3 regions of the Marinobacter sp. G11 genome follow, and region 3 is predicted to be linked to each of the others. Evidence: predicted binding sites of a transcription regulator. Region 3 holds the regulator's gene; each other region holds the start of a gene.
The links. Region 3 encodes sigma-54, which starts transcription at its own class of promoters, with help from an activator protein. Its sites were predicted from a motif close to ANTGGCATNNANNTTGCTNT; they were not measured.
Positions count from the first base shown of each region.

Region 1 (10,470 bases), on a different contig from region 3:
GGCAATATGCCCTCGAACGGGTGCGCCTTTTCCATGATATGGCCGCGGGAGTTCACATACCGGAAGGTGATGTCTTCATCGCCGGAACCATACAGCAGGGCCTGCTGGAAGTTCTCCGGCAGCTCTTCCCAGGGTGTTTCGAGGTCAATGCCATAGTGCTCCGCCACGCTGGTGAGCATCTGGAAATAGTACACGGCGCGGCGGTCCCAGCCTTTGATGGCGCCGGAGGCGAGGGTGGCTTCCGGGCTCTGGATAACCTTTTCGGCATCGAAAAACTGGCGCACGCCCAGGCCGTCACAGGTGGGGCAGGCGCCGGCCGGGTTGTTGAAAGAGAACAGCTTGGGTTCCAGTTCGCTCAGGGCGTAGCCGCACTGGGTACAGGCGTAGCGGGCTGAGAAGGTGTGTTCCTCGCCTTCACCGGTCATGGGCGCGACCAGGGCAATGCCGTCGGCAAGCTCCAGGGCGGTTTCAAAGCTCTCGGCGAGCCGCTGCTCCAGGCCTTCCTTCACCTTGAACCGGTCGACCACCACATCAATCTGGTGTTTGCGCTTTTTATCCAGCGCCGGTAGGTCGTCGATATCGTAAACGGTACCGTCGACCCGCAAGCGGATAAAGCCCTGGCTGCGCATGGTGTCGATCACCTGCAGGTGTTCACCTTTACGATCCCGGATGACCGGCGCCAGGATCATCAGTTTGCTGCCTTCCGGCATGGCCATCACCTGGTCCACCATCTGGCTTACGGTCTGGGCTTCCAGAGGCTGGCCGTGGTCCGGGCAGCGGGGTTCACCGGCGCGGGCGAACAGCAGGCGCAGGTAGTCGTATATCTCGGTAATGGTACCCACAGTGGAGCGCGGGTTGTGTGAGGTGGATTTCTGCTCGATGGAAATGGCCGGGGAAAGGCCTTCGATGTGGTCCACATCGGGTTTTTCCATCATCGACAGGAACTGGCGGGCATAGGTGGACAACGATTCCACGTACCGGCGCTGGCCTTCGGCATAGAGCGTATCGAACGCCAGGGAAGATTTACCGGAACCGGAAAGGCCTGTGATGACAATCAGCTTGTCCCGCGGCATATCCAGGTCGATGTTCTTCAGGTTGTGGGTGCGTGCACCCTTGATCTGGATATGGTCCATAACACCTCGCTTGGGTAAAAACGTCGATTATATCGTTTTCGGGTGGCGCCGGCTAAACCGTGTACAGATTCCTCTGGCTGCTCTAGGCCGCCCGCAGCCGCTTTCTGCCGCCCCGTTGTGAGTAGTCCCGTCTGCATAGCGCTTCTGGTACAATGCGCCGCTCGCAGTGACAGGCTGCGCCTATACATTCAACCAGTCCGGCACGGGTTAGCATGAACGCGCTTGAAAAACGCTCAGTAGTAGCTCTGGCATCGGTATACGCCATGCGTATGCTGGGCCTGTTCATGGTAATGCCGGTCTTCGTTTTGCTGGGCAGCGACCTCGAAGGCGCTACGCCCGCGCTGATCGGTTTCGCAATTGGTGCCTACGGCCTGAGCCAGGCACTGCTGCAGATTCCGTTCGGTTTGCTGTCAGACCGGGTTGGCCGCAAGCGGATGATCTACATCGGCCTGGTCCTGTTCGCAGCCGGTAGTGTGCTGGCTGGCGCTACCGATTCCATATACGTAGTTATTGCCGGGCGGATTCTTCAGGGTGCCGGTGCGATTGCCAGTGTGCTGATGGCGTTGCTCAGTGATCTCACCCGGGAGGAGCAGCGCACCAAGGCCATGGCCACCGTGGGCATTTCCATTGGCCTGTCGTTTTCGGTCTCCCTGGTTGTGGGCCCGCTGCTGGGGGCTGCCTGGGGGCTGTCCGGGATTTTCTATACCACGGCGGTACTGGCGGTTCTGGCGCTGGTGGTGGTTGCCCGGGTTGTGCCCACACCGCACCAGCACAAGGTCAGTGCCGACACCCATCCGGCCCGGGAAATGGTCAGCCGTGTCCTGGCTGATGGCCGGCTGCTACGGCTCGATGTCGGCATTTTCATCCTGCACTTTGTACTGACCGCGCTGTTCCTGGTGTTCCCGACCATGTTGCAGGATCAGCTGGGGTTGAAGGCCAGTTCCCACTGGTGGTTCTATCTCAGCGTTATGATTACCTCGTTCTTCGCCATGGTGCCGTTCATCATCGTTGGCGAGAAAAAACGGAAAATGAAGCCGGTGCTATGCGGCGCCATCGCCCTGCTGACATTGGCGGCTGCGTCGATGACCGGTGTTGGCCAGAGCCTGTGGCTGGCGTGGGCTGTGCTATTCTTCTTCTTTATGGCGTTCAATCTGCTGGAAGCCAGCTTGCCGTCGCTGATCAGCAAAGAAGCCCCGGCTGCGGCCAAGGGCACCGCCATGGGCGTGTATTCCACTTCCCAGTTCTTCGGCGCGTTTCTGGGTGGTGCACTGGGCGGCTGGCTGTTGCAGACCGCTGGCCTGGAAGGTGTACTCTGGCTGATGGCCGCAGCGCTGGTGGTATGGTTGCTGGTGGCGTTAACCATGCCTGCACCGGGTTACACCACCAGTTTTGTGGTACAGCTGAAAAACGCCGTGAGTATCAGTTTTGACGAGATCGACCAGAACCTGCGAAAACTGCCGGGCGTGGAAGACGTGGTGATCGTGGAAGAGGCCGCCATGGCGTACCTGAAGGTAGACCGTCAGCATTTTCGGGAAGAGCAGCTTGCGCACTTTGAATTTGTGCGGCAGGGTAGCACTACTTAAAACACAGGATGCCTGCATGGAACGCAGGCGTTCAGCAAAAGAGACCAGGAGCATACAATGGCACGAGGCGTAAACAAGGTAATTCTTATCGGTAATCTGGGCCAGGATCCGGATACCCGTTACACCCCGAACGGCAACGCGGTGGTAAACCTCAACCTGGCGACCGATGAAAGCTACAAGGATCGTCAATCCGGCCAGTTGGTACCGAAAACCGAGTGGCACCGGGTGGTGTTGTTCGGCAAGGTGGCTGAAGTGGCAGGGCAGTATCTGCGCAAAGGTTCCAAGGTGTATATCGAAGGGCGCCTGCAAACCCGCAAATGGCAGGGGCAGGATGGCCAGGACCGTTACACCACCGAGATTGTGGTGGATATCAACGGCCAGATGCAGATGCTCGACAGCCGTGGTGGCGAAGGCGGCATGAACCAGGGCGCGCCCCAGGGCCGGCCCCAGCAAGCGGCCAGCTACAACAACCCGCCCCCGCAACAGCAGCAGGGTGGCCAGGGTAACCAGGGTGGCGGGTACAGCAACCAGCCGCCCCAGCAGCAGGGCGGCGGCATGCCGGAGCCGATTGACGACTTCGATGACGATATCCCCTTCTGAGTGAGCCATTTTTCTAGGTAAATCAAGTGTTTGTGAAATTTGCGCTACACGTATAGGCTGTTGGTAGGCCTATTGCAAACCTGACTTATCCTCGCCCAGTAATGGGCTTGAACCTCGAAAGAGGGAGGGGAGTGCAGCATGTCAGGAAAAGGCGGGTGGCGGTGAAAGAGTCTAACTTGCGCCCGTCATTACAGGCCCCATACGGTTAAGCCTGATTGGTTGAACCATAGTCCTTTGTGGGTTTCAGGATATCAGTGACCTATGACTCTTGAGAGGTCACTTCACGTGTAGTCGGTCGGGGAAGTTGTTAGAACGCCCGGCTAACCAACCACGTGATACGCGCTCGGTGAGAGTGTTAAGGGGACGTAAGTGGAACCTAAGTGGGACGCACGTTGACTACCTGGCAGCCTGTCGGACTTGCACCTGACAGGCGCCGGATCATCGGGTGCGAACCGATCAAGCACGGATAAGTGGTGTTGATCACGCGCCACCGCCACCTTCGGCGTCTACCGCGGCAACGACCGCATCAACTACTGGCGCGAAGTCCCCGCCAACTGAATCCAATCTCATGGGGGAAGAGGCTTACTCTTCCTCCCCCTCCGGATGATCCATCCCCAACTCGTTAATCTTCCGGGTCAGCGTATTCCGTCCCCAGCCCAGCAGTACCGAGGCATCCCGGCGGCGGCCGCCGGTGTGTTTCAGGGCGGCTTCGATCATGATTTTCTCGAACTCCGGCACCGCGTTGTCCAGGATCGCTTTCTTGCCCCGCTTCAGTTCCAGTTCGGCCCAGTTTTTCAGGCCTTCCTGCCAGGTCTGGCCGGTGCCGGTGTTGTCGGTGTCGGCCTGGTGCAGCAGTTCCGGGGGCAGGTCGTCTACGTGGATTTCCCGGCCGCTGGCCATTACGGTCAGCCAGCGGCAGGTGTTTTCCAGCTGGCGCACGTTGCCGGGCCAGGGCAGGGTGGTCAGGTATTCTTCGGCATCTGGCCGCAGTATTTTCGCTTCTACCGACAGTTCCTTGGCGGCCCGTTTCAGGAAGTGCTGCATCAGTTTGGGGATGTCTTCCCGGCGTTCAGCCAGTTTGGGCAGGTGTACGCGGATTACGTTCAGGCGATGGAACAAGTCTTCGCGGAAGCTGCCGGCCTGCACCAGTTTTTCCAGGTCCTGGTGTGTGGCGGCGATGATGCGCACATCCACTTTGATGGGGGTGGTGCCGCCTACCCGGTAGAATTCGCCATCGGCCAGTACCCGCAGCAGGCGGGTCTGGGTGTCGGCGGGCATATCGCCGATTTCGTCCAGAAACAGGGTGCCGCCGTTGGCTTGCTCAAAACGGCCCTGGCGGGTGGCGCCGGCGCCCGTGAAGGCGCCTTTTTCGTGGCCGAACAGTTCCGATTCAATCAGGTCTTTGGGGATGGCAGCCATGTTCAGGGCGATGAACGGGTTGTGGGCCCGGGGGCTGTGGTTGTGCAGGGCCTGGGCCACCAGTTCTTTACCGGTGCCACTCTCGCCGTTGATCAGTACGGTAATGTTGGAGTTGGAGAGCCGGCCGATGGCGCGAAACACTTCCTGCATGGCGGGCGCTTCGCCGATGATTTCCAGGTTTTTCTGAACCGACTCCATCTGGGGTTCCGCCGCGGCCTTTTTCTCGTGGCTGTGGGCGATGGCGCGTTTTACCAGTGCCACGGCTTCGTCCACATCAAAGGGTTTGGGCAGGTATTCGAAGGCACCGGTCTGGTAGCTGGTCACCGCGCTGTCCAGGTCGGAGTGGGCGGTCATGATGATAACGGGCAGGTCCGGGTGCTTCTTCACGATCCGGGACAGCAGGGTAATGCCGTCTACGCCGGGCATGCGGATGTCGCTGATGATGGCATCTGGCTGTTCGTGCTCCAGGCGCATCATGATGCTTTCACCGCTGTCGAATACGCGGGGGTGCAGGCCGGCCTGGGTGAGGGCACGGTCCAGTACCCAGCGGATGCTTTTGTCGTCGTCTATGATCCAGACGTTTCCCGTTCGGCTCATTGGTTGTCCTCCAGAGGCAGGAAGATGATGAAGTCGGTTCTTCCCGGTTCACTCTCGCATTCCACCAGCCCGCGATGCTGGCCGATGATGCTTTGGGTAATGGAAAGCCCCAGGCCCGTGCCGGACGCCCGGCCACTGATCATGGGGTAGAAAATGTTCTGCAGCAGTTCCGGCGGTATACCCGGGCCGTTGTCGATGATGTCTACCCGGCACACCAGTCGGTGGCGTCGGTGGCCGATGGTGAACTGGCGCAGGGCCCGGGTGCGGAAGGTGATGGTGGGCATGTCACCGCTGTGGCTGTCCACCTGGTTTTCGAAGGCGGCTTCCATGGCGTTGCGGGCGATGTTCAGGAAGGCCTGGATCAGCTGTTCCTTGTCGCCGGTGAATTCCGGAATGCTGGGGTCGTAATCCCGCTTCAGGCGCACCCGGCCCTTGCTTTCGGCTTCAATCAGGGTGCGTACCCGTTCCAGTACTTCGTGGATGTTGGTGCTGGCCATCTGCAGGGCTTTGTTGGGGCCCAGCATGCGGTCCACCAGGCTGCGCAGCCGGTCGGCTTCGTTGATGATCACCTGGGTGTATTCGCGCTGGTCTTCGCTGTTCAGTTCCCGGTCCAGCAGTTGTGCCGCGCCCCGGATGCCCCCGAGCGGGTTCTTGATTTCATGGGCCATGCCGCGCACCAGGATGCGGGTGGTTTCCTGCTGGGAGATGATGTCTTCTTCCCGGCTGATGCGCAGCATCCGGTCTTTCGGCTGGATTTCGATCACCAGCTCGGTCGGGTCTACGCTGACCGGGGTTACCGAATAGTCTACGGTGAAGCGTGAGCCTGTCAGCAGGGCGAACTCGGCCTCGCGGCGGGTGTAGGACTGGCCGTTGTTGAGGGCTGCGTACAGGGTCTTCAGGGCGTCGCTGGAGTCGATCAGCAGGTCACCCAGCGGTTGGCCCCGGGTGCGGGTCAGGCTGGTTTCAAACAGGTTCTCGGCCGCCGGGTTCAGGTAACGGATAGTGAGGTCTTCGCCCAGCACCAGAAGGGAGGTGCTCAGGCTGTCCAGAATGCTTTTGTATCCACTGTCCGGGGTGGCGGGCGGCTGCAACGTCATGCTCGGCTTCCGTTTTCGTTTCATGCGTGTACCCCGGTTTTGCAAAATCCGAACCAGTTTTTCTGGCTGGCAGAAAAAAATGGGCAACGGCCGGGCGTGGGCCGGCCTGTAGGGCATGGCGGTGCTGTGGCTTGGTGCAGATGGTGCGGGAAAGGCTACAGGCAGCCGGCGATTTGCCCCTTCGCTGCCCAGAGTATGGCGTTAATGTGGTGCGTATGCACTAAATTGGTGCAACTAATTCCGGGTGCTACCGCTGATGTGTTATCGGCGCAGGACAGACGGGCGATGAACGGTAAAGCTGATGCCGGGGCCGGTTTTCACCTGAACGCCCTGCTCGTCCACGATATGCACGCCAGCCTGATGGGTGCCGCGGTCAATATTGTTCACGGTTACCGAGCCGGAGGAGCTCTGGCCTACGGGCTGGCCGTCGAGGGTGATTTCGTATTTGTGGCCACGCTTGAGGCCGGGGGTGCTGCGCACTTCAAAGGTGACGTCGCCACTGCCGCTGTGGAAGGCCTGGTCATTTTTCGGGTGCACAAAAGTGAGGCTGTCGTAGTTGGCGCCTTCCTTCTGGACTTCTTGCCGAAGCTGGTCGGTTTCCCGCACCACTTCCGGTTTGGGCAGGGTGATGGTGGTCACCGGTTTTACTTTTACGGTTTCGCTGCCCTGCATCGGCTCGTCTGAGAAGGTGACGTTGCCCTGGGCATCCACATGCCGGTACACCTCTGCGTGGGCGCCGGCGGCGGCCAGTAAACAGAATCCGGTTACAAGGGCGAGAGGTGTTTTCATAATAAAGGCCTGCATTGATCAACTGCCTCGATTATCGGCGCCGCTGGCGGGGTTTTCAACGGCTGATACAAAAAACCCCGCACGGGGCGGGGCTTGTTGCTACCGGTCTGCACCAAGTTGGTGCAGTGGCTTAGCAGGAGTAATACAGTTCGAATTCAACCGGGTGAGTGGTCATGTTGATACGCTCAACTTCGCCACGTTTCAGGTCGATGTAGCCGGCAATCATGTCTTCGGTGAACACGCCACCGCGGGTCAGGAACTCGTGGTCTTCTGCCAGGCAATCGAGCGCCTCCTGCAGGGTAGTGGCTACCTGCGGGATGTTCATGGCTTCTTCCTTCGGCAGGTCGTACAAGTCCTTGTCCATGGCATCGCCAGGGTGGATCTTGTTCTGAATGCCGTCCAGGCCGGCCATCATCAGGGCGGCGAAGGCCAGGTACGGGTTGGCTGCCGGGTCCGGGAAGCGCACTTCGATACGGCGTGCCTTCGGGCTGCTTACGTACGGAATCCGGATGGAAGCGGAACGGTTACGGGCAGAGTAGGCCAGCATTACCGGGGCTTCAAAGCCGGGTACCAGGCGCTTGTAGCTGTTGGTGGCCGGGTTGGTGAAGGCGTTGATGGCCTTGGAGTGCTTGATGATGCCGCCGATGTAGTACAGGGCCATTTCGCTCAGGCCGGCATAGCTGTCACCTGCAAACAGGTTTTTGCCGTCTTTGTTCAGGGACATGTGTACGTGCATGCCGGAACCGTTGTCACCCACGACCGGCTTGGGCATGAAGGTGGCGGTTTTGCCGTAGGCGTGGGCTACGTTGTGCACGCAGTACTTCAGAATCTGAACTTCGTCTGCCTTGCGGGTCAGGGTGTTCGGGCCAACGCCGATTTCACACTGGCCGGCTGTGCCCACTTCGTGGTGGTGCACTTCGATGGTCAGGCCCATGTTTTCCATAGCCGCACACATAGCGCCACGCAGGTCGTGCAGGCTGTCTACCGGCGGAACCGGGAAGTAGCCGCCTTTTACGCCCGGGCGGTGGCCGATGTTGTTGCGGTCGAAGTCTTCGCCGGATACCCAGGCGGCTTCTTCGGAGTGCAGGGAGTACATGGAGCCCTGCATGTCGGTCTTCCACTTCACGGAGTCAAAGATGAAGAACTCGGGCTCCGGGCCAAACAGGGCGCCGTCGGCAATGCCGGTGGACTTCAGGTATTCCTCTGCGCGCTGGGCAACGGAGCGGGGGTCGCGCTCGTAACCCTGCATGGTTGTCGGCTCTACAATGTTGCAGGTGATGTTAATGGTGGTTTCTTCGGTGAACGGATCCAGCACGGCGGTATCGTCAACCGGCATCAGGATCATGTCGGACTCGTTGATGCCTTTCCAACCAGAAATAGAAGAGCCGTCGAACATCTTGCCGTCAGCGAAGAAGTCTTCGTCTACTTCAGTGGCAGGCAGTGTAACGTGCTGTTCTTTACCGCGGCTGTCGGTGAAGCGCAGGTCAACCCATTTGACTTCGTGTTCTTTGATCAAATCAATCGTCTTGGACATTGTGCATGCTCCGTAGTGATTTCGTGTTCGTTGTGCCGGATCGTTCAGTGTGCTGAGGCCCGATCTCTTGCAGGTGTAGGCAGCTTACCAGAAGCCTTTGGCCCTTACCTTTCAATTACGGCTGCTCCTCACTAAGCAAGTGCCTTGCCAGTTTTGTGTAACTGCGCCACAACAGCGCAGTGGCAAGGCTTTGGTGCGTTGTGTGTGCAAAAGTGTACGGCGGCCGGCCCGGAAATGCACCAGAATAGCGCACCACTTTGGTGCGAAAACCGGTGGATTGCCTGATATCAGTGCGCCGGAAGGGTTGGTTACATATTAGGCACTATTCTTCATATTATCGACATGGACTTTTCGATATACTGCGCGCCGCTAATTTCTGCAGGATACCCGTTGTGATTGATAAGCTTAGAAACGTCGCCATCATTGCCCACGTCGACCACGGTAAAACCACCCTGGTTGACCAGTTGCTGCGCCAGTCTGGCACCCTGGACCGTAAAGAGCTCGAAAACGAGCGCGTTATGGACTCCAACGACCAGGAAAAAGAGCGTGGCATTACCATTCTGGCAAAAAACACCGCGCTGAAATGGAAGGACTACGATATCAACATCGTAGACACCCCGGGCCACGCTGACTTCGGTGGCGAAGTTGAGCGGGTAATGAGCATGGTAGACAGTGTGCTGCTGGTGGTGGATTCCATCGACGGCCCCATGCCGCAAACCCGCTTTGTTACCCAGAAAGCTTTCGCAGCGGGCCTGCGCCCGATTGTGGTCGTGAACAAGATCGACCGCCCGGGTGCGCGCCCGGACTGGGTTGTAGACCAGGTCTTTGACCTGTTCGATAACCTGGGTGCCACCGACGAGCAGCTGGACTTCCCGATTGTTTACGCCAGCGCCCTGAACGGCATTGCCGGTATGGACCATGAAGACCTCCAGGACAACATGGACGCCGTGTTCCAGGCGATTGTTGACCACGTGCCTGCGCCTTCTGTTGACATGGACGGCCCGTTCCAGATGCAGATCTCCCAGCTGGACTACAACAGCTTCCTGGGTGTAATCGGTATCGGCCGTATCATGCGCGGTAAAGTGAAAACCAACACGCCGGTGGTGGCTCTCGGTGCCGACGGCAAGAAGCGTAACGGCCGTATTCTGAAGATCATGGGCCACTCCGGCCTGCAGCGTGTAGAGGTTGAAGAAGCCCAGGCTGGCGACATTGTGTGCGTGAGTGGCCTGGACCAGCTGTTCATTTCCGACACCCTGTGTGATCCCTCTAACGTAGAAGCCCTGCCGGCGCTGACCGTTGACGAGCCCACCGTATCCATGACCTTCCAGGTAAACGATTCGCCGTTTGCCGGTAAAGAAGGGAAATACGTGACCAGCCGTAACATCAAAGAGCGCCTGGAAAAAGAGCTGCTGCACAATGTGGCACTCCGTGTTGAAGAAGGCGATTCAGCGGACAAGTTCAAGGTGTCTGGCCGTGGTGAACTGCACCTTTCGGTTCTGATCGAGAACATGCGCCGCGAAAACTTCGAGCTGGCCGTAGGCCGCCCGGAAGTGGTGGTCAAGGAAGTAAACGGCCAGAAGGAAGAGCCGTACGAAAACGTGATCATCGACATCGAAGAGCAGCACCAGGGCGCGATCATGGAGCAGATGGGTCTGCGTAAGGGTGACATGACCAACATGATCCCGGACGGCAAGGGCCGAATCCGCCTGGAATACACC
Region 1 is NZ_JAJSPB010000006.1:16,557-27,026, forward strand. It holds gene uvrA (excinuclease ABC subunit UvrA) at 1-1,133, opposite strand, end outside; gene LWH94_RS05615 (MFS transporter) at 1,346-2,716, shown strand; gene ssb (single-stranded DNA-binding protein) at 2,774-3,316, shown strand; partial or broken gene LWH94_RS19595 (DUF6701 domain-containing protein) at 3,803-3,874, shown strand; gene glnG (nitrogen regulation protein NR(I)) at 3,899-5,332, opposite strand; gene glnL (nitrogen regulation protein NR(II)) at 5,329-6,429, opposite strand; gene LWH94_RS05635 (DUF4124 domain-containing protein) at 6,691-7,218, opposite strand; gene glnA (glutamate--ammonia ligase) at 7,349-8,752, opposite strand; gene typA (translational GTPase TypA) at 9,145-10,470, shown strand, end outside.
Region 1: glnA (glutamate--ammonia ligase) is a predicted target of sigma-54. The motif match lies at 8,885-8,904, and genes of this name have one in related genera.

Region 2 (10,470 bases), on a different contig from region 3:
TCCATCACCATTTCCGGTTCCCGGGAAAAACACCCTTGCCCCCAGTCATCCCAGTTCATGTCATGGCCACCGGCGAACCACCAGCTGTGACTGTGGGGCAAGCGCTGGCGGCTCCAGTAGACAAGGGCAGTGGTGTCCAATGAAACATCGCTGGCGTCATTCAACATCAGCCTCGCCTGCCAGCAAGTCACCAGGGGCCGGATTGTCGCCACCCCGTGCTTGCCTTCTGGCTGGCCGGAGATGGGGTCCACAACCGGCCGGATCAGGCTGGAGGCCAGGGCAGCAGAGGCAAACCGGCCATTCCAGTGAATGGGCACAAACACTTCACCGGTACGCTGCCCGGTGCTGGCCCGCACCCGACCAACGTAACCGGCACCGCCCTGCCCACACAGCAACGCCAGCGCGCCTTCCGTCAGGCCAAAGTTGGCAAGATCCGCCGGGTGCAGCTCAATAAAGGGCTCGCTGCGATGGGCAAGCAGTCTGGGGGCCACGGCCGTTCGGGTCATGGTGTGCCATTGGTCCCGGATTCGCCCGGTATTCACCACCAGTGGATACCGGGGGCTCGGTTGCTGCCCGGGCGGCAAACTGGACACAGGCACCAACCGGGCCCGGCCATCCGGCGTAGGGAACCTGCCGTGCGAAAACAGCCGGCGGGTTTGCATCCAGGCTCCTGGATTACCATCCGTAACCGGCCACTGCACCGGCGCCAGTTCGTCGTACTCCTTGTCACTGAGCTGAGACAACGCCGAAATATTGAACACACGCTCGCCCCCGTTTCCATAACCGGACAACGCAGCATGTTCACGAAAAATATCGGCCGGGGAACGGTAGTCGAAGGCTTGGGCATGGCCAAGGGCCCAGGCAACATCCCGCATAATCTGCCAATCCGGCCGGACCTTCTCCGGCAGGGATAGAAACCGCCGTTGGCGCGAAATGCGACGCTCCGAATTAGTCACCGTTCCATCTTTCTCGCCCCAGCCGGCAGCCGGCAAGAGGATATCGGCAAACTGCGTGGTATCGGTCTGAGCCACACAGTCCGAAACGATCAACGTCTGGCAACGGGACAGTGCCTGGTGAATCCGGTCAGTGTCCGGCAGGCTGACTGCGGGGTTGGTTCCCATTACCCAGAGCACACGGATCTCACCCCGGTGAACCGCCTCGAACAACTCCACGGCTTTATGGCCAGGCCCCTTGGCCATCTGCTCGCTGTGCCAGAAATCCGAGACCCGGAGCATGGCGCCCGGGGTGTCATAATCCATATGGGCTGCCAGGGTATTGGCGAGCCCGCCGACCTCACGACCACCCATGGCATTGGGCTGCCCGGTTAACGAAAACGGGCTCGCACCCGGTAGGCCCACCCGCCCGGTAGCCAGATGGCAGTTAATGATGGCATTGGCTTTGTCGGTACCGGCGACCGACTGATTAATACCCTGGGAAAAAGCGGTCACAGTGCGCCCGGTGTCTGCAAACCACTCATAGAAGCACCGTACATCTTCTGCTGCCAGATCGCAGCCGCTGGCCACCGCTTGCACAGAAGGGGCACAGGACCGGGCGATCGCCAGGGTTTCCTCGAAACCGTTACAGTGCTTTGCAATATAGTCATCCGCCAGCGCTTCATGATCCTGCAGCCAGACCAGCAAGCCGTTGAACAACAGGGTGTCTGTTCCGGGGCGAAGCTGAAGGTGCAGGTCCGCCAGGTCGGTCGTTGCTGTCTTTCTGGGATCGATGACCACCACTCTCCGTCCCTGACGACCTGCCGCACTCATCCGCTGGTACAGCACCGGGTGGGCCCAGGCGGCGTTGCTGCCCGCAAGCACCAGCAAGTCCGCCAGCTCAAGATCCTCGTAGCAGCCCGGGACACAGTCCTCGCCAAAGGCACGCTTGTGGGCCGCAACGGCCGAGGACATGCACAGTCTGGAATTGGTATCCACATGCGGAGTGCCGATAAAGCCCTTGGCCAGCTTGTTGGCAACGTAATAATCCTCCGTGAGCAACTGCCCGGAGAGATAGAAAGCCACCGACTCCGGACCATGCTCCCGCACCGATTCAGAAATGGCCCCGGCTATCCGGTCAATGGCCTCAGCCCACGTCACCTCACGCCCCCCGACCTTTGGCTCCAACAACCGGTTCGGATCCTCCAGCGTCTCGTGCAAGGCAGAGCCCTTGACGCAAAGCCGGCCGCCATTAGCCGGATGCAGGCGATCGCCCCCGACATAGCCGGAGGTGGCCAGCACACCGCAGCCAACACCACAGTAGGGGCAGGTGGTGGCAATAGAGTCCGTTGGAGTGTCGTGGTGTTTCATGCTGTTCCTCGCTTTTAACCAAAAAAACCCGCCTCCCGGGTTCTGTTTCCAGAGCCGGGGGCGGGCTTCGTTGCCTGAGTTGTCTGTCTTTAAAGAAAGCAATTAGGAGGCCAGTGCACGCTTTGATGCGTGTAAGGGCCTTGAATGCCGCATGGTGCGCAGGTTGAAGCCAGGCTGCACCGTTAAAAAGATCCCGTGGAAAGCCTCTCGATTGGTGTTCACCTTGGTGCAATTGTCCATTTTCTGCACCAAAACCACTCCGGCACAGAACCGGGCGCCCCTGCCTGAACGACTAGAGATCCCGCAACCTACTGAAATACATGAATAGTTCCAAATGGCACGGCTTGTGCTGAGTAATTAGTGAACCATCACGACATCACAGCTCTCATTTACAGGCATCGGCGCCTGCTCTCCGGCAACGGAGGCAGGCGCTTTTTTTTGCGCGTCTGGAATGAAAGAACCGAGAGGCATCCCGATGAAGACAGTGAACCATTATGTTCGACCTTTACTGACCGCCACCCTGATCGGTCTGAGTTCCCTGGCCCAGGCCGAGATTGGCCCGGCGGAGAAACCCGACCTGAAGCTTGGCTTCATCAAGCTCACGGATATGGCCCCGCTGGCGGTTGCCTGGGAACAGGGCTACTTCATGGACGAGGGCCTGTTCGTGGAGCTCGAAGCCCAGGCGAACTGGAAGGTGTTGCTGGACCGGGTGATCACCGGCGAACTGGACGGTGCGCATATGCTGGCCGGCCAGCCGCTGGGCGCCTCCATAGGCTATGGCACCCAAGCCGACATCATCACCGCCTTCAGCATGGACCTCAACGGCAACGGCATTACCGTGTCCAACGATGTCTGGGAAGCGATGAAACCGAACCTGGAGATGGAAGGCGAGCGTCTGGCCCACCCGATTTCAGCCAGCGCCCTTAAGCCCGTGGTGGAGCAGACCCGTGCCAATGGCGAGCGCTTCCGCATGGGCATGGTGTTTCCGGTGTCCACCCACAATTACGAACTGCGTTACTGGCTGGCCGCCGGTGGCCTGAATCCCGGCTTCTACGCGCCCCAGCGCGGTGACACCAGCGGCACCCTCGAGGCCGACGTGCACCTTTCCGTAACGCCACCGCCGCAAATGCCGGCCACCATGGAAGCGGGCACCATCCAGGGCTACTGCGTGGGTGAGCCCTGGAACCAGCAGGCGGTGTTCAAGGGCATCGGTGTGCCGGTGATTACCGACTACGAAATCTGGCCCAACAACCCGGAAAAGGTATTCGGGGTGACCGAATCCTGGGCGGAGCAATACCCCAACACTCACCTGCGTTTACTGCGGGCGCTGATCCGCGCCGCTTACTGGCTGGACGAAAACCAGAACGCCAACCGGGAAGCCGCCGTGGACATTCTGGCGCGTCCCAGCTACGTGGGGGCCGACAGGGAAGTCATTGCCAACTCCATGACCGGCACCTTCGAGTATGAAAAGGGCGATGTCCGGGAAGTACCGGATTTCAACGTCTTCTTCCGCTACCACGCCACCTACCCCTATCCGTCTGATGCGATCTGGTACCTGAGCCAGATGCGTCGCTGGGGACAGATTCCCGAGGCGAAATCCGACGACTGGTACATGAAGACCGCAGCCCGGGTGTATCGGGGCGATCTTTACGCCGAAGCCGCCCAGTCACTGATCAAGGACGGCCTGATGACCGCCAGTGACTTCCCGGACTTTGCCCAGGAGAACTTTGAACGTCCAATGCAGGGTGAGCTGATTGACGGTGTACCGTTCACTCCGCGCCAACCCAACGCCTACATCGATCGTTTCAGTATCGGCCTGAAAGGGTCAGAGACACCGTGAGGGAGGGCTAAAAATGACTACGTTAAGTGCAAGAATCGGTCAGTCCATGGCCAGTGGCAGCCGCCAGCTGCTTTCCGGTATGCATCCGCGCGAATGGCTCACGCGGGGCAAAGAGCTGCTGTTGCCGCTGGTTGGTATTCTGCTCTTCCTCGGCTTCTGGCACCTGGCCGCACCGCAGGTGGAAACCTCCCTGGGGGCTTTCCCCGGCCCGGTGCAGGTGTGGGAGCAATCCGGACAACTGTGGCAGGAGCACGCCAGCCAGCGGGAGCGGGCCGATAAGTTCATCACCATGCAGGAGGAGCGTAATGCCCGCATTCTGGCCGACAATCCGCAGGCAGACGTCCGCATCCGGGATTACCCGGGCGCGCCCACCTTTCTCGACCAGGTGGTCACCAGCCTGCTGACCGTACTGGCCGGTTTCGCCCTGGCGTCATTGATTGCAGTGCCGTTGGGCATTGTCTTTGGCCTGAACCGGTACTTCCAGGCTGCGGTGAATCCCCTGATACAGATCTTCAAACCGGTCTCTCCGCTGGCCTGGCTGCCGCTGGTGACCATGGTGGTGTCCGCCACCTATGTCAGTGACGATCCGATGTTCGAGAAGTCGTTCCTGACCTCGATGATTACAGTCACCCTGTGCAGTCTGTGGCCGACGCTGATTAATACCAGTGTTGGGGTAGCCGCAGTGAGTCCCGATCTGCTGAACGTCTCCCGGGTACTGCGGCTGTCATTCTGGACCCACGTGCGCAAGGTGGTTTTGCCTTCGTCGGTGCCGATGATCTTTACCGGCTTGCGGGTGTCGCTGGGTATTGCCTGGATGGTGCTGATCGCCGCTGAGATGCTGGCGCAGAGCCCGGGGCTGGGTAAGTTCGTCTGGGATGAGTTCCAGAATGGCAGTAGCCAGTCTTTGAGTCGGATTATGGTGGCGGTGCTGGCCATCGGGTTTATCGGGTTTTTGCTGGATCGGGTAATGCTGTTAATTCAGAAAAAGGTGGCATGGAATGAATAAGACACATCTGGAACTAACCGGAGTCGAGATGGCGTTTGATACGCCGAAAGGACCCTTCGTTGCCCTGGACAATGTGAACTTGAAGATCCAGAAAGGGGAGTTTGTTTCACTGATCGGCCATTCCGGCTGCGGAAAATCAACGGTGCTTAACATTGTTGCCGGGTTACTGCAGGCCTCCAGGGGTGGCTGTGTACTGGACGGGCATGAGGTAAATTCGCCCGGCCCCGAACGGGCGGTGGTGTTTCAGAATCATGCCCTGATGCCCTGGTTAACGGTGTATGAAAACGTGGAACTGGCGGTGCGGCAGGTGTTTCGCAAGTCGATGACCCGGCAGGAGCGCAAGGACTGGATTACCCACAACCTGGAGCTGGTGAATATGGCCCACGCCGCCAACAAGCGGCCGGGTGAAATTTCCGGGGGGATGGCGCAGCGGGTGGGCATCGCCCGGGCCTTGGCCATGAAACCCAGTGTGTTGCTGATGGATGAGCCGTTCGGGGCGCTGGATGCGTTAACCCGGGCGCATTTGCAGGATTCGCTGATGGAAATTCAGCAGGAGCTGAACAATACCGTGATCATGATTACCCACGATGTGGACGAGGCGGTGCTGTTGTCCGACCGCATTATCATGATGACCAACGGCCCTGCAGCCACGGTGGGGGAGGATCTGCACATTGATTTGCCTCGGCCACGCAATCGCGTGGCGTTGGCGGATGATACCAGGTATGTGCATTACCGGCAGGAGGTGTTGTCGTTCCTGTACGAGAAACAACGCAAGCTGGAGTCTCTGAACAGTCGGCGCGGCAGCAGTACAAAACCCGAAACGCCGGCCAGTAAACATTCAGCCACCGCTTGAGTGTGTGCAGGGGCGGGCTTTGCCCGCACCTGCCTTATCCCGATTTCAGCTTAATACCCCCGCCATGGAGACCAGTGCCCGGGCGACGTCCGGCAGCCGTTTACCCTGGTCCATGGCCAGCTTACGCAGCAGGCGGTGCGCTTCATCGTTGCTGATGTTGCGGTGTTCCATCAACAGCAAGACGGCCTTTTCCTGGGTACGGCGGTCTTCCAGGGCATCTTTGGCACTCTGCAATTCTTCGGACATCTGACGCAGGCGGCGGGTCTGTTCCTGAACCAGGTCAAAGATGGATCGGCCTGATTGCTGCCCGACACCTTCCCCGGCCCATGCGTCGGCGGTTCCGGCATCTACACCGTTATCGCAGACCACCAGCACAGGCGTTGGTGAGGCATGCCGTTGTTCCAGCGAGGCCAGCAGGGTTTCCTGGTGAGCCAGGGAGTGGCGGGCTTCGGTGTAGCGTTGAACGCAGCGATGGTGAAAGGCGCTCTCCACCGAATCCTCAATCTTCTTCAAATCGTCCATACGGTCGGTCATCAGGTTAAACCAGCGGTCGGCCATCTCGTTATCCAGGGACTTGTAACGCCCGACCGAGACGGCCGTCTGTCGCATCCGCTCGATTTCCAGTTCCCGCGGGTGAGCGCGCAGGGCTTGCCAGAGCGACAGGCTGTCTTCGTTAGCAAAGCCGATAAACACCTCAAAGCACCGTTCCTGTGCTTCAACCAGGTGCATCATGCGCCGGGACAGTGCGTTATCGAAGTGCCCGCTGGAGAATCCCGCCGAGCCTGCGGCCCTCTCCTGACCGCAGTATTCCTTGCCATTCATCACATGCACCATGGCTACCAGCAGGCCGGCGATAGAAGGCTCGGCCACGGTTTCAGCCGCCTCGAAAACCACGGTAATCAGTTGATGAATACTGTCGCAAAACCACTCCGTGGCCTCCGAGACACTGGCCACCTGTTCATTCACTCTCTGCCGTAACCCCGGCAGTTGATCGAGGCTGTGCAAGGCGCTGGCGATGTGCCCGAGCAGAGGGCTGCTGACCGGATGGGTGGTGAGATCCTCCTGAATGTCTGCCAGTGCCTGCCGGAAGGTGGCGGCCAGTTGGTCGTTCTCGCCGGCCATGAAGGTCCGTTCCCGGGCAAAGCGCTGGCAACCGGACCCCAGATAAAGGTTGGTGGCACCACGCTCCCTTTGCAGGCCATGGACCAGGTTGCCAACGCTCTGCACCAACCGCCCCATCTGCAGAAAGTATTCCAGGTTACGGATCTCACACTGCCGGGAGGCCATCAGGAATTCCGCAGCCGTCGCTGGCGCGGTCACATGGGCATGGCGTTTGTTGTTCATGGTGCAGCTCCTGGTGTCATTACACAATTTGTTCCTGTCTGCCCGGTATGCAGCAATTTACAGGCCACCCCTTCCGGCCCAATCATCGTGCACCTCGCCCCATCCCGGGGCACCCTTTTCACTCTAACCACCCCGTCTCCTCCATCGATTTACTGTAACTCATTGAATAATAATGGCATGGAAAGTTGGCACGAAGATCGCTAATCCTTAATCAAGGACGACTGTCCCGGCCATGGAATCAGGCCGGACCATCAGATCATTGTTGTTGGCATTGGTGCCGGACCATCTGTTCTCTTCGGAGAGCATGATGCTCCGGCTTTTTTCGTTGCTGTAGGAGTTCAATTCCATGGAACACACACAGGACAACCCGCTGGTGATCTGCGGCCACGGCATGGTCGCGCAGCGGCTGCTGGAGCAACTGGTAGCCCAGGGGCATCCGTTCAGCCGGATTGTGGTGTTTAACGGTGAGCCCTTCGCTGCCTACAACCGGATCCAGTTGTCGTCATTACTGGCTGATCAGATTCAGGAAACCGATCTGGAACTGAAACCCTGGCAGTGGTTCCGGAAACACAGCATTGAGGTGCACCAGCACGAGCCTGTCACCCATATCGATCCGGGCCAGCGCCAGGTAACAACCGCCTGTGGCCGCATTCAGCCCTACCACACGCTGGTGCTGGCCACCGGAGCGCGCCCCTCCCGCCCTGGCCTCCCAGGTGAAGACCTTGATGGCGTGATGAACTTCCGGGATCTGGCCGACACCCGCACGCTGACCCGGCAGGCTCAGGCACACCGGCGGGCCGTGGTCATCGGCGGAGGGTTTCTGGGACTGGAGGCGGCCGAAGGGCTGCGGGCCCGGGGCATGAAGGTTACGGTTCTGCACCGCAGCGGCCACCTGCTCAACCGCCAGCTGAACCCCATCGCCGGCGATATTCTGCGGCGTAGATTACAGCAACGGGGGCTGAATATCCGAACCGGCACCTCGCCCGTCTCCCTGCTCGGCAGGCATCAGGTCCGCGCCGTGGAAATGGGCGACGGAACGGTTCTGCCCACTGACCTGGTGGTTATTGCCACCGGTATTACACCTAACAAGGGATTGGCCGCTGACGCCGGCCTCACCTGTGACCGGGGTGTTCGGGTCGATCCGCACCTGATGACGTCCAGCCCGCATGTCTACGCACTGGGTGAGTGCTGCCAGTTTCATGACCACACCTTTGGCCTGGTCGAGCCGGGTTACGAGCAGGCGCGCATCCTCGCACAGCATCTTTGCCAGGCGCCGGGCGCCGGGACATTCGAGCCCGGAGAGGTGGCCACCCGCCTGAAGATCAGTGATCTGCCGATTTTTTCCTGTGGCCGGATAGCCCCGGGTGAACACACCGAACTCATTGAGTGGCAGGACCGGACACGGGCCGTATACGGCCAACTGCTGGTGGATGGCAACCGGCTGACCGGGGCCATCCTGCTGGGCGACACCACCAACAGCCTCTGGTACAGCCAACTGATTCGCTCCGGCGCCAACATTTCCCGCTATCGGGACACCATCGCCTTCGGCAAACCCTATTGCGACGCAGCGGCCTGAGCCGTTGCCATGAGAGAGGACAACACCATGAGCAAACAAACCCTGATCGTGATCGGCAACGGCATGGTTGGCCATCACTTCCTGGAGCAATTCACCCAGTCGCCGGCTGCCGGGAGTTTTAACATTCTGGTGTTCGGGGAAGAGAAGCAACTGGCCTACGACCGGGTGCACCTGTCGGAGTACTTCAGTGGCTCCACCCATGCCGACCTGGCCATGGGCACGGCAGACTGGTACAGGGAACAGGGCATTGACCTTCGCCTGAATGAGCCGGTTACCGCCATCGACCGGGACGCCCGGGTGATAACCACCGCCAAGGGCGTCTATCCCTATGACGAACTGGTACTGGCCACCGGCTCCTATCCGTTTGTACCGCCGATTGAAGGCAACGACCGGGACGGATGCTTCGTGTACCGCACCCTGGACGACCTGGACGCCATTCAGGCCAGCGCCCAGTCTGCAAAAACCGGCGTGGTGGTGGGCGGCGGTCTGCTGGGGCTGGAAGCGGCGAATGCCCTGAAAAGCCTCGGCCTGCAGGCCCATGTGGTGGAATTCGCCCCGCGCCTGATGCCGGTGCAGCTAGACGATCAGGGTGGCGCCCTGTTGCGTCAGAAGATCGAGGACCTCGGCGTACAGGTGCACACCGAGAAAGCCACCACCGCCATCGTGCCGGGAAGCGGTGCGCGGCTACGGATGAATTTCTCGGATGAGAGCCATCTGGAGACCGACCTGATTGTGTTCTCCGCCGGCATCCGCCCCCAGGATACCCTGGCCCGGGCCTGCGGTCTGGAGGTGGGCGAGCGCGGTGGCATTGTGGTCAACAATCAATGCACCACTTCCGACCCGAATATTCATGCCATCGGCGAATGCGCACTCTGGAATAACCGCATTTTTGGCCTGGTGGCGCCGGGTTACACCATGGCCCGCACGCTATCAGCCGAGCTGAACAAAGACGCCAGCGCCGCCTTTACCGGCGCCGACATGAGCACCAAGCTCAAGTTGCTGGGGGTGGATGTGGGCTCCATTGGCGATGCCCACGCCCAGACCCCGGGTGCACGCAATATCCGTTTTCACGATGAGCAGGCCGGCCACTACCGGCGCATGGTGGTGAGCCAGGACGGCAAAACTCTGCTGGGCGCCATTCTGGTGGGCGACAACGGCCCCTACGACACCCTGCTGCAATACGCCCTCAACGGCATCGAGCTACCGGCGAACCCGGAAGCGCTGATACTGCCGGAAAGCGAAGGCGGCGCCCCGGCCCTGGGGGCCGATGCCCTGCCGGATACCGCGTCCATCTGTTCCTGCCACAACGTCACCAAGGGCGATATCTGCGGCGCCATTGACGCCGGTTGCACCGATCTGGGCGGAGTGAAGGCCGAAACCAGGGCCAGCACCGGCTGTGGTGGCTGTGCCGCTTTGCTCAAAAAGGTGGTGGACAGCGAGCTGGAAAAGCGTGGCGTAGAGGTGTGCACCGACCTTTGCGAACACTTCCCCTACACCCGCCAGGAGTTGTTCCACCTGGTGAAAGTGAACGGCATCCGCACCTTCCGG
Region 2 is NZ_JAJSPB010000018.1:56,652-67,121, forward strand. It holds gene LWH94_RS12410 (nitrate reductase) at 1-2,303, opposite strand, end outside; gene LWH94_RS12415 (CmpA/NrtA family ABC transporter substrate-binding protein) at 2,779-4,143, shown strand; gene LWH94_RS12420 (ABC transporter permease) at 4,157-5,149, shown strand; gene LWH94_RS12425 (ABC transporter ATP-binding protein) at 5,142-6,002, shown strand; gene LWH94_RS12430 (nitrate regulatory protein) at 6,048-7,346, opposite strand; gene LWH94_RS12435 (NAD(P)/FAD-dependent oxidoreductase) at 7,693-8,922, shown strand; gene nirB (nitrite reductase large subunit NirB) at 8,950-10,470, shown strand, end outside.
Region 2: LWH94_RS12415 (CmpA/NrtA family ABC transporter substrate-binding protein) is a predicted target of sigma-54. The motif match lies at 2,637-2,656, and genes of this name have one in related genera.

Region 3 (10,470 bases):
CTTACCCCGAAGTCTGCTGCGGCGTCGCTGGCCGGATAATGGAACGGCACCGGGCCATCGGGCTGGCCGTTCAGAAATTGCTGCACGCGGTCAGAGGGGTGCTGGCGCAGCTCCTCCGGGGTGCCCTCTCCGATCACTTTACCGTCTGCCAGGATGCAGGCGTAGTGGCAGATACTGAGGGATTCCGGCACATCGTGGGACACCAGCACGCTGGTCAGCCCCATGGAACTGTTCAGGTCCCGGATCAGTTTGACCAGTACACCCATGGCAATGGGATCCTGCCCCGCGAAAGGCTCGTCGTACATGATCAGTTCCGGGTCCAGGGCGATACTGCGGGCCAGTGCGACCCGGCGGGTCATGCCGCCGGACAGTTCCGATGGCATCAGTTTGCGGGCACCACGCAGGCCCACAGCTTCGAGCTTCATCAGCACGATGTCGCGGATCATGTCTTCCGGCAGCCTGGTATGCACCCGCAGCGGGAAGGCCACGTTTTCATAAACGCTCAGATCGGTGAACAGGGCGCCGCTCTGGAACAGCATGCCCATTTTTTCCCGCAACCGGTAAAGGTCTTTGCGCTTGAGGGCCGGCACATTGTGGCCGGCCACGGTAACCTGCCCGGAATCCGGCCTTAGCTGGCCGCCGATCAGGCGCAAAAGCGTGGTCTTGCCCGTGCCGCTGGGGCCCATAATGGCGGTGATCTTGCCCTTGGGTATATCCAGCGTTACGCCGTCGAAAATGCGGCGACCACCTCGGGAAAACACCACATCCTTAAGTGTTATGTAAGCAGATGACTCCATAATCCATCCTTCTCGGGGAGCGCCTACATTAAGACAAGAGGATCATAAATGATATACTTGCCAGCCAATCGCTCACGGCCCCGGATGGTAGCCGGGGCAGCCAAACCGAGCAAGCGGACAGAGGGAAAACCAGCCGAGATGACAGACTCCAATTCTTCAGGTGGCCAGGACTACCGCACCTCTGCCCTGCGGGCCATCCGCATCGAACGGGAAGCTATCGAAGCCCTTGAAGGCCGCATTAACGGCGACTTCACCCGGGCTTGCGAGGTCATCATGGCCTGCAAGGGCCGCGTGGTGGTGACCGGCATGGGCAAATCCGGCCACATCGGCAACAAGATTGCCGCCACCCTGGCCAGCACCGGCACTCCCTCATTCTTTGTCCACCCCGGCGAAGCCAGCCACGGCGACATGGGCATGATTACCCCGCAGGATGTGGTCATTGCCATCTCCAACAGTGGCAGCACCAGCGAAGTGGTTACCATCCTGCCCCTGATCAAGCGCATGGGCGCTCCGCTGATCAGCATGACCGGCAACCCCAACTCGGTCCTGGCCAAGGAAGCCATCGCCAACCTGGATGTCAGCGTCGCTATTGAAGCCTGCCCTCTGGGGCTGGCGCCCACATCCAGCACCACCGCCACCCTGGTGATGGGCGATGCACTGGCCGTTGCCCTTCTGGAAGCCCGCGGCTTCAGCGCAGAAGACTTCGCGTTTTCCCACCCCGGTGGCAGCCTGGGCCGGCGCTTGCTGCTGCGGGTCTCCGACATCATGCATTCCGGCGACGCGATTCCGAAAGTCTTCGAGGATGTCAGCCTCAGCACCGCGCTGCTGGAAATCACCCGCAAGGGCCTGGGCATGACCACGGTAGTGAATACAAAGGGCGAACTGACCGGCATCTTCACCGATGGTGACCTGCGCCGTACCCTGGATAAATCCGTGGATGTGCACACCACTGTCATCCGGGATGTCATGACCCGCCACGGCAAAACCATCCGCGCCGACCACCTGGCCGCCGAAGCCCTGAACATGATGGAAGAACTGAAGATCAACGCCCTGCCGGTCACCGATGAAAACGGCCAGCTGACCGGCGCCATCAACATGCACGACCTGCTGCGCGCGGGGGTTATCTGAATGACCGGCATGGTTCACCCCCTGCAAAACCAGTGGAACGACGCACTGAAAGCCAAAGCCGCCGCCATCCGCCTGGTGGCCTTTGACGTAGACGGCATTATGAGTGATGGCCGCCTGTACTTCAGCGCCGGCGACGACGAGCTGAAAACCTTCAACATCCTGGATGGCCTGGGCCTGAAACAGCTGATGCATGCCGGCATTACCGTGGCGGTGATTACCGGAAGGCGCTCGCCGCTCACCGAAAAGCGCATGAACGACCTGGGCATCAGCCACCTGATGCAGGGCCGGGAAGACAAGCGGGTGGCCCTGCAGGAACTGGTGGCTGACATGGACATTACCGCCGGGCAAATCGGCTATATGGGCGATGACCTGCCGGACCTCCCTGCCCTTCAGTACGCGGGCCTTGGCATCAGCGTGCCCAACGGCCACTGGCTGGTCCGCCAGCATGCCGACTACTGCACACAGGCAGCGGGCGGTCAGGGCGCGGTGCGCGAAGCCTGCGAACTGATTCTCTGGGCCCAGGGCCAGCTAGAAAAAACCCTGGCCCCCTACCTGGCCGAATCACAGGACGACCGGGCATGATCCAGCGGTTCTTTTCCTCACAGGCCGGCAAGCCCTGGCTGCGCACCCTGGCCCTGGCGGCTACGGTTGCCGCCACGGTTTACCTGATGTGGCAAAGCGGCGAGCCACCGGTACCCGATCCCGAAGCGGCACAGCTTCGGGGCCCCGCCGAGCCGGACGGCTTCGTGGTGGGCGCCGACTACCGGGCCTGGAATGAACAGGGCACCCTGGAAATCCACATGACCAGCCCCCGCATCGAGCAGTTCGATCACGACAGCAGCGCCAGGATGACAGACCCGCGCGCCCGCCTGTTCGGCGAGGGTGAGGCCGAACCGTGGATAATTGAAGCTGATGCAGGTAGCCTGCTGCAGTCTCAGGGGCTGATGCACCTGGAAGGCAACGTGACCGTACTGCGCACCAGCGGCGACTCCCGGGCCACGCTGGCCACCGAAGCGCTGACCCTGGACAACAACGAAGGCACCGTTTTCACCGACCTGCCGGTAACCATTACCGAGCCGTTCGGTACCACCCAGGCCACCGGCATGAAGGCCTGGATTGATCAACGCATACTGGAACTCAACTCCCGGGTGGAAGGGCAATATGAAACCGTCAGGTAAGCTCCGTTTTTATCCGCCGGCGCTGCTGGCTGCCGCGCTGATGCTGGCCGCCCCGGCGATGGCCTTTGATATGGACTCGAACACCCCCATCCAGGTGAGTGCCGACTCCGCCCGGCTGGATGACAGCGCCGGCGTGGCCACCTACACCGGCGACGTGGAACTGGTGCAGGGCCGCACCCGGCTGGAAGCCCAGCGCGTTGTGCTGTACCGGGACGACCAGGGCCTGAGCCGCATTGAAGCCAGTGGATCACCCGCCCATTACCGCCAGCCCTCCCGGGAAGGCGAAGGCATGACCAATGCCAGCGCCCTGAACATTACCTGGGCCGCGAAAGACAACCAGCTGACCTTCGAGCGCCAAGCCGTCATCGAACAGGCAGGCAACACCTTCAAGGGTGACGTCATTCATTACAATACGGTCAGCCGGGTGGTCACCGCCGAGGGCGGCAATACAGAAACCGGCGGTTCCGGCCGGGTCGAAATGGTCATCCAGCCGCGTAACACCGGCCAGTCCAGCAACGGGGAAGGTTCTGATGGCAGTACTCAGGGCCAGTAATCTGGCCAAAAGCTACAAGCAGAAAAAAGTGGTCCTGGATGTTTCCCTGGAGATCCGCTCCGGGGAAATCGTCGGCCTGCTGGGCCCCAACGGCGCCGGCAAAACCACCTGCTTTTACATGATCGTAGGCCTGGTGCCGGCAGACCGGGGCCGCATCACCATCGACAGCCAGGACATCACTCCGCTGCCCATGCACGGCCGCGCCCGCAAGGGTATCGGTTACCTGCCCCAGGAAGCCTCGGTATTCCGCAAACTCACCGTGCGGGACAACATCATGGCCATCCTGGAAACCCGCAAGGGCCTGAACCGGGCCGACCGGGAAGCCAAGCTGGAAGAGCTGCTGGAAGAATTCCACATCACCCATATCCGGGACAGCCTCGGCATGGCCCTGTCCGGTGGCGAACGTCGCCGGGTGGAAATTGCCCGGGCCCTGGCCATGGAGCCTGCCTTCATCCTGCTGGACGAGCCCTTCGCCGGGGTAGACCCCATTTCCGTCAGCGACATCAAACACATTATCCGGCACCTGCGGGATAAGGGCATTGGCGTACTGATTACCGACCATAACGTGCGGGAAACCCTGGACATCTGTGAGAACGCCTACATTGTGTCCGGCGGCCACATCATTGCCTCCGGCAACTCCGAGGCCATCCTCGCCAACCAGCAGGTAAAAGAGGTGTATCTGGGGGACGAATTCCGCCTTTAAGCGGAGCGCCCCGCCCTTTCACCGAGGTCTGATTGTGTTGCAGAACGGTAACAAGTAAACTCGGCAAAGATCTTGCAAGGAAATTCGATTTTTTACCGGGATACCAGTCTGTTATGGATCTAAAGCCATGGTTATGAAAGCCTCGTTACAGCTAAAACTGGGCCAGAGCCTGACCATGACGCCCCAGTTGCAGCAAGCCATCCGCCTGTTGCAGCTTTCTACCCTCGATCTCCAGCAGGAAATCCAGCAGGCGCTGGACTCCAACCCCATGCTGGAAACCGCCGAGGACGACGATCACGGCCCGGACGACACCACCGAACCGCAAAGTTCTGACGACCAGGATAACGAAACCGCCAGCGCCCAGGATGACAACGCCCCGGAAAGCAGTAACGACTGGGACGAATCCGAAAACGGGCCGGACTGGAACTCGGAAAACGACATTACCGACACCATTCCTGACGACTTGCCGGTCGATACCGCCTGGGAAGATATCTACCAGACCGCCCCGGCCAGCGCTGCGAAAGACGACGACGAGAACGACTCGGACTTCGAAACCCGCAACTCCCCTGCGGAAACCCTGCGGGATCACCTGGAATGGCAGCTGAACCTCACCCCCCTGAGCGAACGGGACCAGGCCATCGCCCACGCCCTGATGGACGCCGTGGACGACCGGGGCTACCTCACCTCACCACTGGACGAAATCCACGCCGGCCTGCGTGAAGACAGCGATGAAGACCCGCTGGACCTGGATGAGGTAGAAGCCGTGCTGCACCGCCTGCAGCATTTCGACCCGCCCGGCGTGTTTGCCCGGGACCTTCAGGAGTGCCTGCTGATCCAGCTGAACCAGTTGCCACCGGACACCCCCTGGCTGCGCCAGGCGCGCCAGGTTGTCACCCAGTTCCTGCACCTGCTGGGTAACCGTGACTACGCGCAGCTGCTGCGCCGCAGCCGGTTGAAGGAAGACCAGTTGCGGGAAGTCCTGGCCCTGATTACCAGCCTGAACCCGAAACCGGGGGATGTGATTGATCACGGTGATACCGACTACGTAATCCCCGATGTGATCGTGCGCAAGCATGAAGGCCGGTGGCGGGTGGAACTGAACCCGGAAATTGCCCCGCGCATCCGGGTGAACGCCAGCTACGCCTCGCTGATTCGCCGGGCCGACAGCAGCGCCGACAACACCTACCTGCGCGACCAGTTGCAGGAAGCCAAGTGGTTCATCAAGAGCCTGCAGAGCCGCAACGAAACCCTGCTGAAAGTGGCCACCCGCATTGTCGAGCACCAGCAAGGCTTCCTGGACCAGGGTGAGGAGGCCATGAAGCCCCTGATCCTGTCGGACATCGCCCAGGCCGTGGAGATGCATGAGTCCACCATCTCCCGGGTAACCACCCAGAAGTACATGCACACACCCCGGGGCATCTTCGAGCTGAAGTATTTCTTCTCCAGCCACGTGGGCACCGCCGAAGGCGGGGAGTGTTCCTCTACCGCAATTCGTGCCATGATCAAGAAACTGATTGCAGAGGAAACCCCGAAAAAGCCGTTGAGCGACAGCAAAATTGCGGCCATGCTAGGGGAACAGGGTATCAACGTGGCCCGGCGCACCGTGGCCAAGTATCGGGAGGCCATGCACATACCTCCTTCGAACGAACGCAAACGACTGGTTTAACGTTTACCAAATAATCACCGGGGCACGAAGCCCTGGCACTCAGTCCGGCGGAACGCCGGCATGATGACAACAGGAGACGCCAATGCAACTCAACATTTCAGGCCATCACGTAGAACTGACCCCTGCACTGAAGGATTACGTCAACACCAAGTTCGAGAAGCTTGAGCGCCACTTTGACCACATCAGTAACTGTCAGGTGACGCTGGAAGTTGAGAAAGTTCGCCAGATGGCCGAAGCTACCCTCCACGTTGTGGGTGGCGAGGTTCACGCAAAGGCTGAAAACGAGGATATGTACGCGGCAATCGATGCCCTGGTGGACAAGCTTGACCGCCAGATCCTCAAGCACAAGGAAAAGAACGTAGACCGGATGCACGGTAACGGCTAAGCGCCTTCAGGCGCAGGCTACCGGGTAATTCAATCGAACGAGCTGCGGCAGGGCTACCGGCCGCAGCCTTTTTTTTACGGGTTCACAGTTAATCCATGAGCGATACATCCCTGACCATCGACAACATCCTGGCCCCGGCACTGACGCTGTGCCAGGTACCGGCATCCAGCAAGAAACGGGTGTTGGAGTTTATTGCCGAGCGGATTCACTATCAGGACGAGACTCTCAACGATAACGACATCTTCAACAACCTGGTGTCCCGGGAGCGTCTTGGCAGCACAGGTATCGGGCAGGGTATCGCCATACCCCACTGCCGCCTGGAAGGCCTGGATCGGGTAATCGGAGTGTTGATGACCCTGGCCGAGCCGGTGGACTTCGATGCCATCGACAACCAGCCGGTAGACCTGGTGTTCGCCCTGGTTGTGCCCAAAGAAGCCACCAGCGAGCACCTGGAGCTGTTGAGCCAGCTTGCCGAACGTTTCAACGACAGCGCATTCTGCGAGCGCCTGCGCAAATGCCAGGATGCCGACTCCCTGTATAAGGGCATGACCACCGACAGCCAGTAACCGAGGGCTGTCAAAGTACGGGAGAAGCCTAACCATGAAGCTGATCATCGTCAGTGGCCGGTCCGGGTCGGGCAAGAGTACGGCACTGCACGTACTGGAAGACCTGGGGTTCTATTGCATAGACAACCTGCCCATCGGCCTGCTGTTTCCCCTGACCCGGGAAGCCGTGGCCCACGAGGCCCCCGGCCGCCTGAAGAAAATGGCGGTCAGTATCGATGCCCGCAACCTGTCTGGTGAACTGGCCAATTTCGAGGACATCTACCAGCGGCTGGGTGATACCGGGATCGAGATCGAAATCATCTTCCTGGATGCCGACGAGCAATCCCTGCTGCAACGGTTCCACGCCACCCGGCGCAAGCACCCCCTGAGCGACGACAAGACCTCCCTGCGCGAAGCCATCAGCAACGAGAAACAGCTGCTGGAACCGCTGTCGAAGCTGGCCGACCTGTATATCAACACCACCGGCCTATCCATGTACGAGTTGCGCGACATGGTGAAACAGCGGGTGGCCGGCCGCAAGGAACAGGAAATCGCCCTGCTGTTCCAGTCATTCGGTTTCAAGCACGGCGTGCCGGTGGATTCCGATTATGTATTTGATGTGCGCTGCCTGCCCAATCCCTATTGGGACACCAGCCTGCGCAAGCACACCGGCACCGACCAGCCGGTGATCGATTTCCTGGAGCGGGAACCCCTGACCGGGCAAATGGTGGACGACCTCACCGGTTTCCTGAACACCTGGCTACCGCCCTTTGCCGACAGCAACCGCAGCTATATGACCATTTCCATCGGCTGTACCGGTGGCCAGCACCGGTCGGTGTATGTGTGCGAGCAGCTGGGAGATTACTTTCGCACGCAGTACCGCAACGTGCAGGTGCGCCACACCGAGCTGCCCCACCTGCAAGCCCGGGGGGAGATCTGAGCCGCCATGATCTGCCGCCCCATCACTATCATCAACAAGCTCGGGCTGCACGCCCGGGCGACCAACAAGCTGGTGACCACCGCCTCCCGGTTTGACAGCAAGATCACCCTGAAGGCCAAGGGCCGGGAAGTGGATGCCCGCAACATCATGCAGGTGATGATGCTGGCCGCCAGCCAGGGTACCGAAGTGGAGCTGGCCGCCGATGGCCCGGACGAACAGGAAGCCATCGACGCCCTGGTTGCACTGATCGACGACTATTTCGGCGAGGGTGAATAAAACTTCGCCATTCACCTACAAGTCTTCCTCACCTGTGTAACCTAACTCCGCTATAATACAAAGGTTTTCTGATCGCAGGTGGTTTCATGACCGACATTCTGGAAAAAAGTCAGGCCCGACAGCGGCTTCGCTCCCTCAGTGAGGCCCTCGACAGTGGTGCCCTCAAACAGGTAGCGCGCATCCTGAATGGCGGCCTGAGCCCCAGTGATATTGCCCACCTGCTGGAATCTTCCCCGCCACGGCAGCGGGTTTTGCTGTGGAAGCTGGTCGACAAGCAACTGGAAGGTGAAGTCCTCCAGTACATGTCGGACGACATCCGGGCCGACTTCCTGAGCGAGTTCAACGCCCAGGAACTGGCCAACCTGCTGGAAGACTTCGAATCGGACGACCTGGCCGACTTGCTGCAGCAGTTGCCGGATACGGTGATCCAGGAAGTCCTGGATACCATGGACGAGCAGGACCGGCAGCGGGTAGAGGAAGTACTCTCCTACCCGGAAGACACCGCCGGTGGCCTGATGAACACCGATACGGTGACGGTGCGCCCGGACATCACCATTGACGTTGTTCTGCGGTACCTGCGCCGGCACCGTACCCTGCCGCCGATGACCGACAGCCTGATTGTGGTCAGCCGGCGCGACGAATTTATCGGTATTCTGCCCATTACCCGCATGCTGGTATCCAATCCCGGCGCAACCGTGCGGGAGGTTATGGATACCGACATAGAGCCGATTCACGTCACCCTGTCCGACACCAAGGTTGCCACCCTGTTCGAGCGCTACGACCTGATCTCCGCGCCGGTGGTGGATGAAAGCAACCGGCTGCTCGGCCGGATCACCATCGATGACGTGGTCGACGTTATCCGGGACGACGCCGACCATTCCCTGATGAGCATGGCCGGCCTGGATGAAGACGAAGACACCTTTGCCCCGGTGATGAAAACCACTAAGCGCCGGGCCGTCTGGCTGGGCGTAAACCTGATTACCGCCTTTACCGCCTCGGCCGTCATCGGCCTGTTTGAAGAAACCATCTCCAAGGTGGTGGCCCTGGCGGTACTGATGCCTATCGTGGCCAGCATGGGCGGTATTGCCGGCAGCCAGACCCTCACCCTGGTCATCCGCGGCATGGCCGTGGGCCAGATCAGCGGCGCCAACGTAGGCTGGCTGCTGAACCGGGAGTTTCTCTCCGGCGTACTCAACGGCCTGTTATGGGCCCTGGTGGTGGCGACCGCCGCGGTGCTCTGGTTCAACGACTGGCTGATTGGTGCGGTAATTGCCGCTGCCCTGGTGATCAACCTGGTAGCAGCGGCCCTGGTGGGCACGGTGTTGCCCCTGTTCCTGAAATCCCGGAACATTGACCCGGCGCTGGCCGGCAGCGTTATCCTGACAACGGTAACCGATGTTGTCGGTTTCATGGCCTTCCTGGGATTGGCCACCCTTTTCTACGCCTGACAGACAAGCCTGATTGCCATGACAGACCAACACGAAGACCAGTTCGAGGAAGATTTCGGCCCCAGTAAATCCCAGCTCAAACGGGAAATGCACGCTCTGCAGGAACTGGGCAAACGCATGCTGGACCTGAGCGATGAACAACTGGCCTCGCTGACCATCAGCGAAACCCTGAAAGCCGCCATTGTGGAATCACGCCGGATTAACCAGCGCGAAGCCCGGCGCCGGCACCTGCAATACATCGGCAAGGTGATCCGCCAGGAAGATGACCCTGAAGCGGTGAGCCGGGCCATTGATGCCTTCCACGCCGGCAGCGAGGAACACACGCGCCGGCACCACCTGGCCGAGCGCTGGCGCGACCGGATGATCGCCGAAGGCGACAAGGTCGTGGGCGAGTTTATCGACTACTGTCCGACCGCCGAGGTGCAGCATCTGCGCAACCTGGTGCGCAACGCCCGCAAGGATGTGGAGAAAGAGAAGAATACCGGCCAGTCCCGAAAACTGTTCCGCGCCCTGCGGGAATGGATCGACGACGCCGAGCAGCAGTAATCACGGTGGGGCGCAACGCCCCACCGCTTTACAAGCGCCGGTGCTGCCACACCGGCATGCGGGTTCTCAGCTGTTCCAGCCGCTCCAGGTCCAGGTCGGCCAGCACCACGCCGGGGCCCTGCTCTATTTCGCAGACCACCTCGCCCCAGGGATCACAAATTAAGCTATGGCCGTAGGTTTTTCGGCGTTCGCTGTTCTGGCCACCCTGACCGGCTGCCACCACCCATACCTGGTTCTCGATGGCCCGGGCACGAATCAGCGCATGCCAGTGGGCATCACCGGTCTGCCAGGTGAAGGCGCTGGGC
Region 3 is NZ_JAJSPB010000025.1:12,679-23,148, reverse strand. It holds gene LWH94_RS14475 (ATP-binding cassette domain-containing protein) at 1-797, opposite strand, end outside; gene LWH94_RS14470 (KpsF/GutQ family sugar-phosphate isomerase) at 936-1,925, shown strand; gene LWH94_RS14465 (KdsC family phosphatase) at 1,926-2,507, shown strand; gene lptC (LPS export ABC transporter periplasmic protein LptC) at 2,504-3,103, shown strand; gene lptA (lipopolysaccharide transport periplasmic protein LptA) at 3,087-3,656, shown strand; gene lptB (LPS export ABC transporter ATP-binding protein) at 3,634-4,359, shown strand; gene LWH94_RS14445 (RNA polymerase factor sigma-54) at 4,493-6,025, shown strand; gene hpf (ribosome hibernation promoting factor) at 6,108-6,410, shown strand; gene ptsN (PTS IIA-like nitrogen regulatory protein PtsN) at 6,506-6,976, shown strand; gene rapZ (RNase adapter RapZ) at 7,011-7,895, shown strand; gene LWH94_RS14425 (HPr family phosphocarrier protein) at 7,902-8,171, shown strand; gene mgtE (magnesium transporter) at 8,258-9,619, shown strand; gene yjgA (ribosome biogenesis factor YjgA) at 9,638-10,165, shown strand; gene LWH94_RS14410 (carbon-nitrogen hydrolase family protein) at 10,194-10,470, opposite strand, start outside.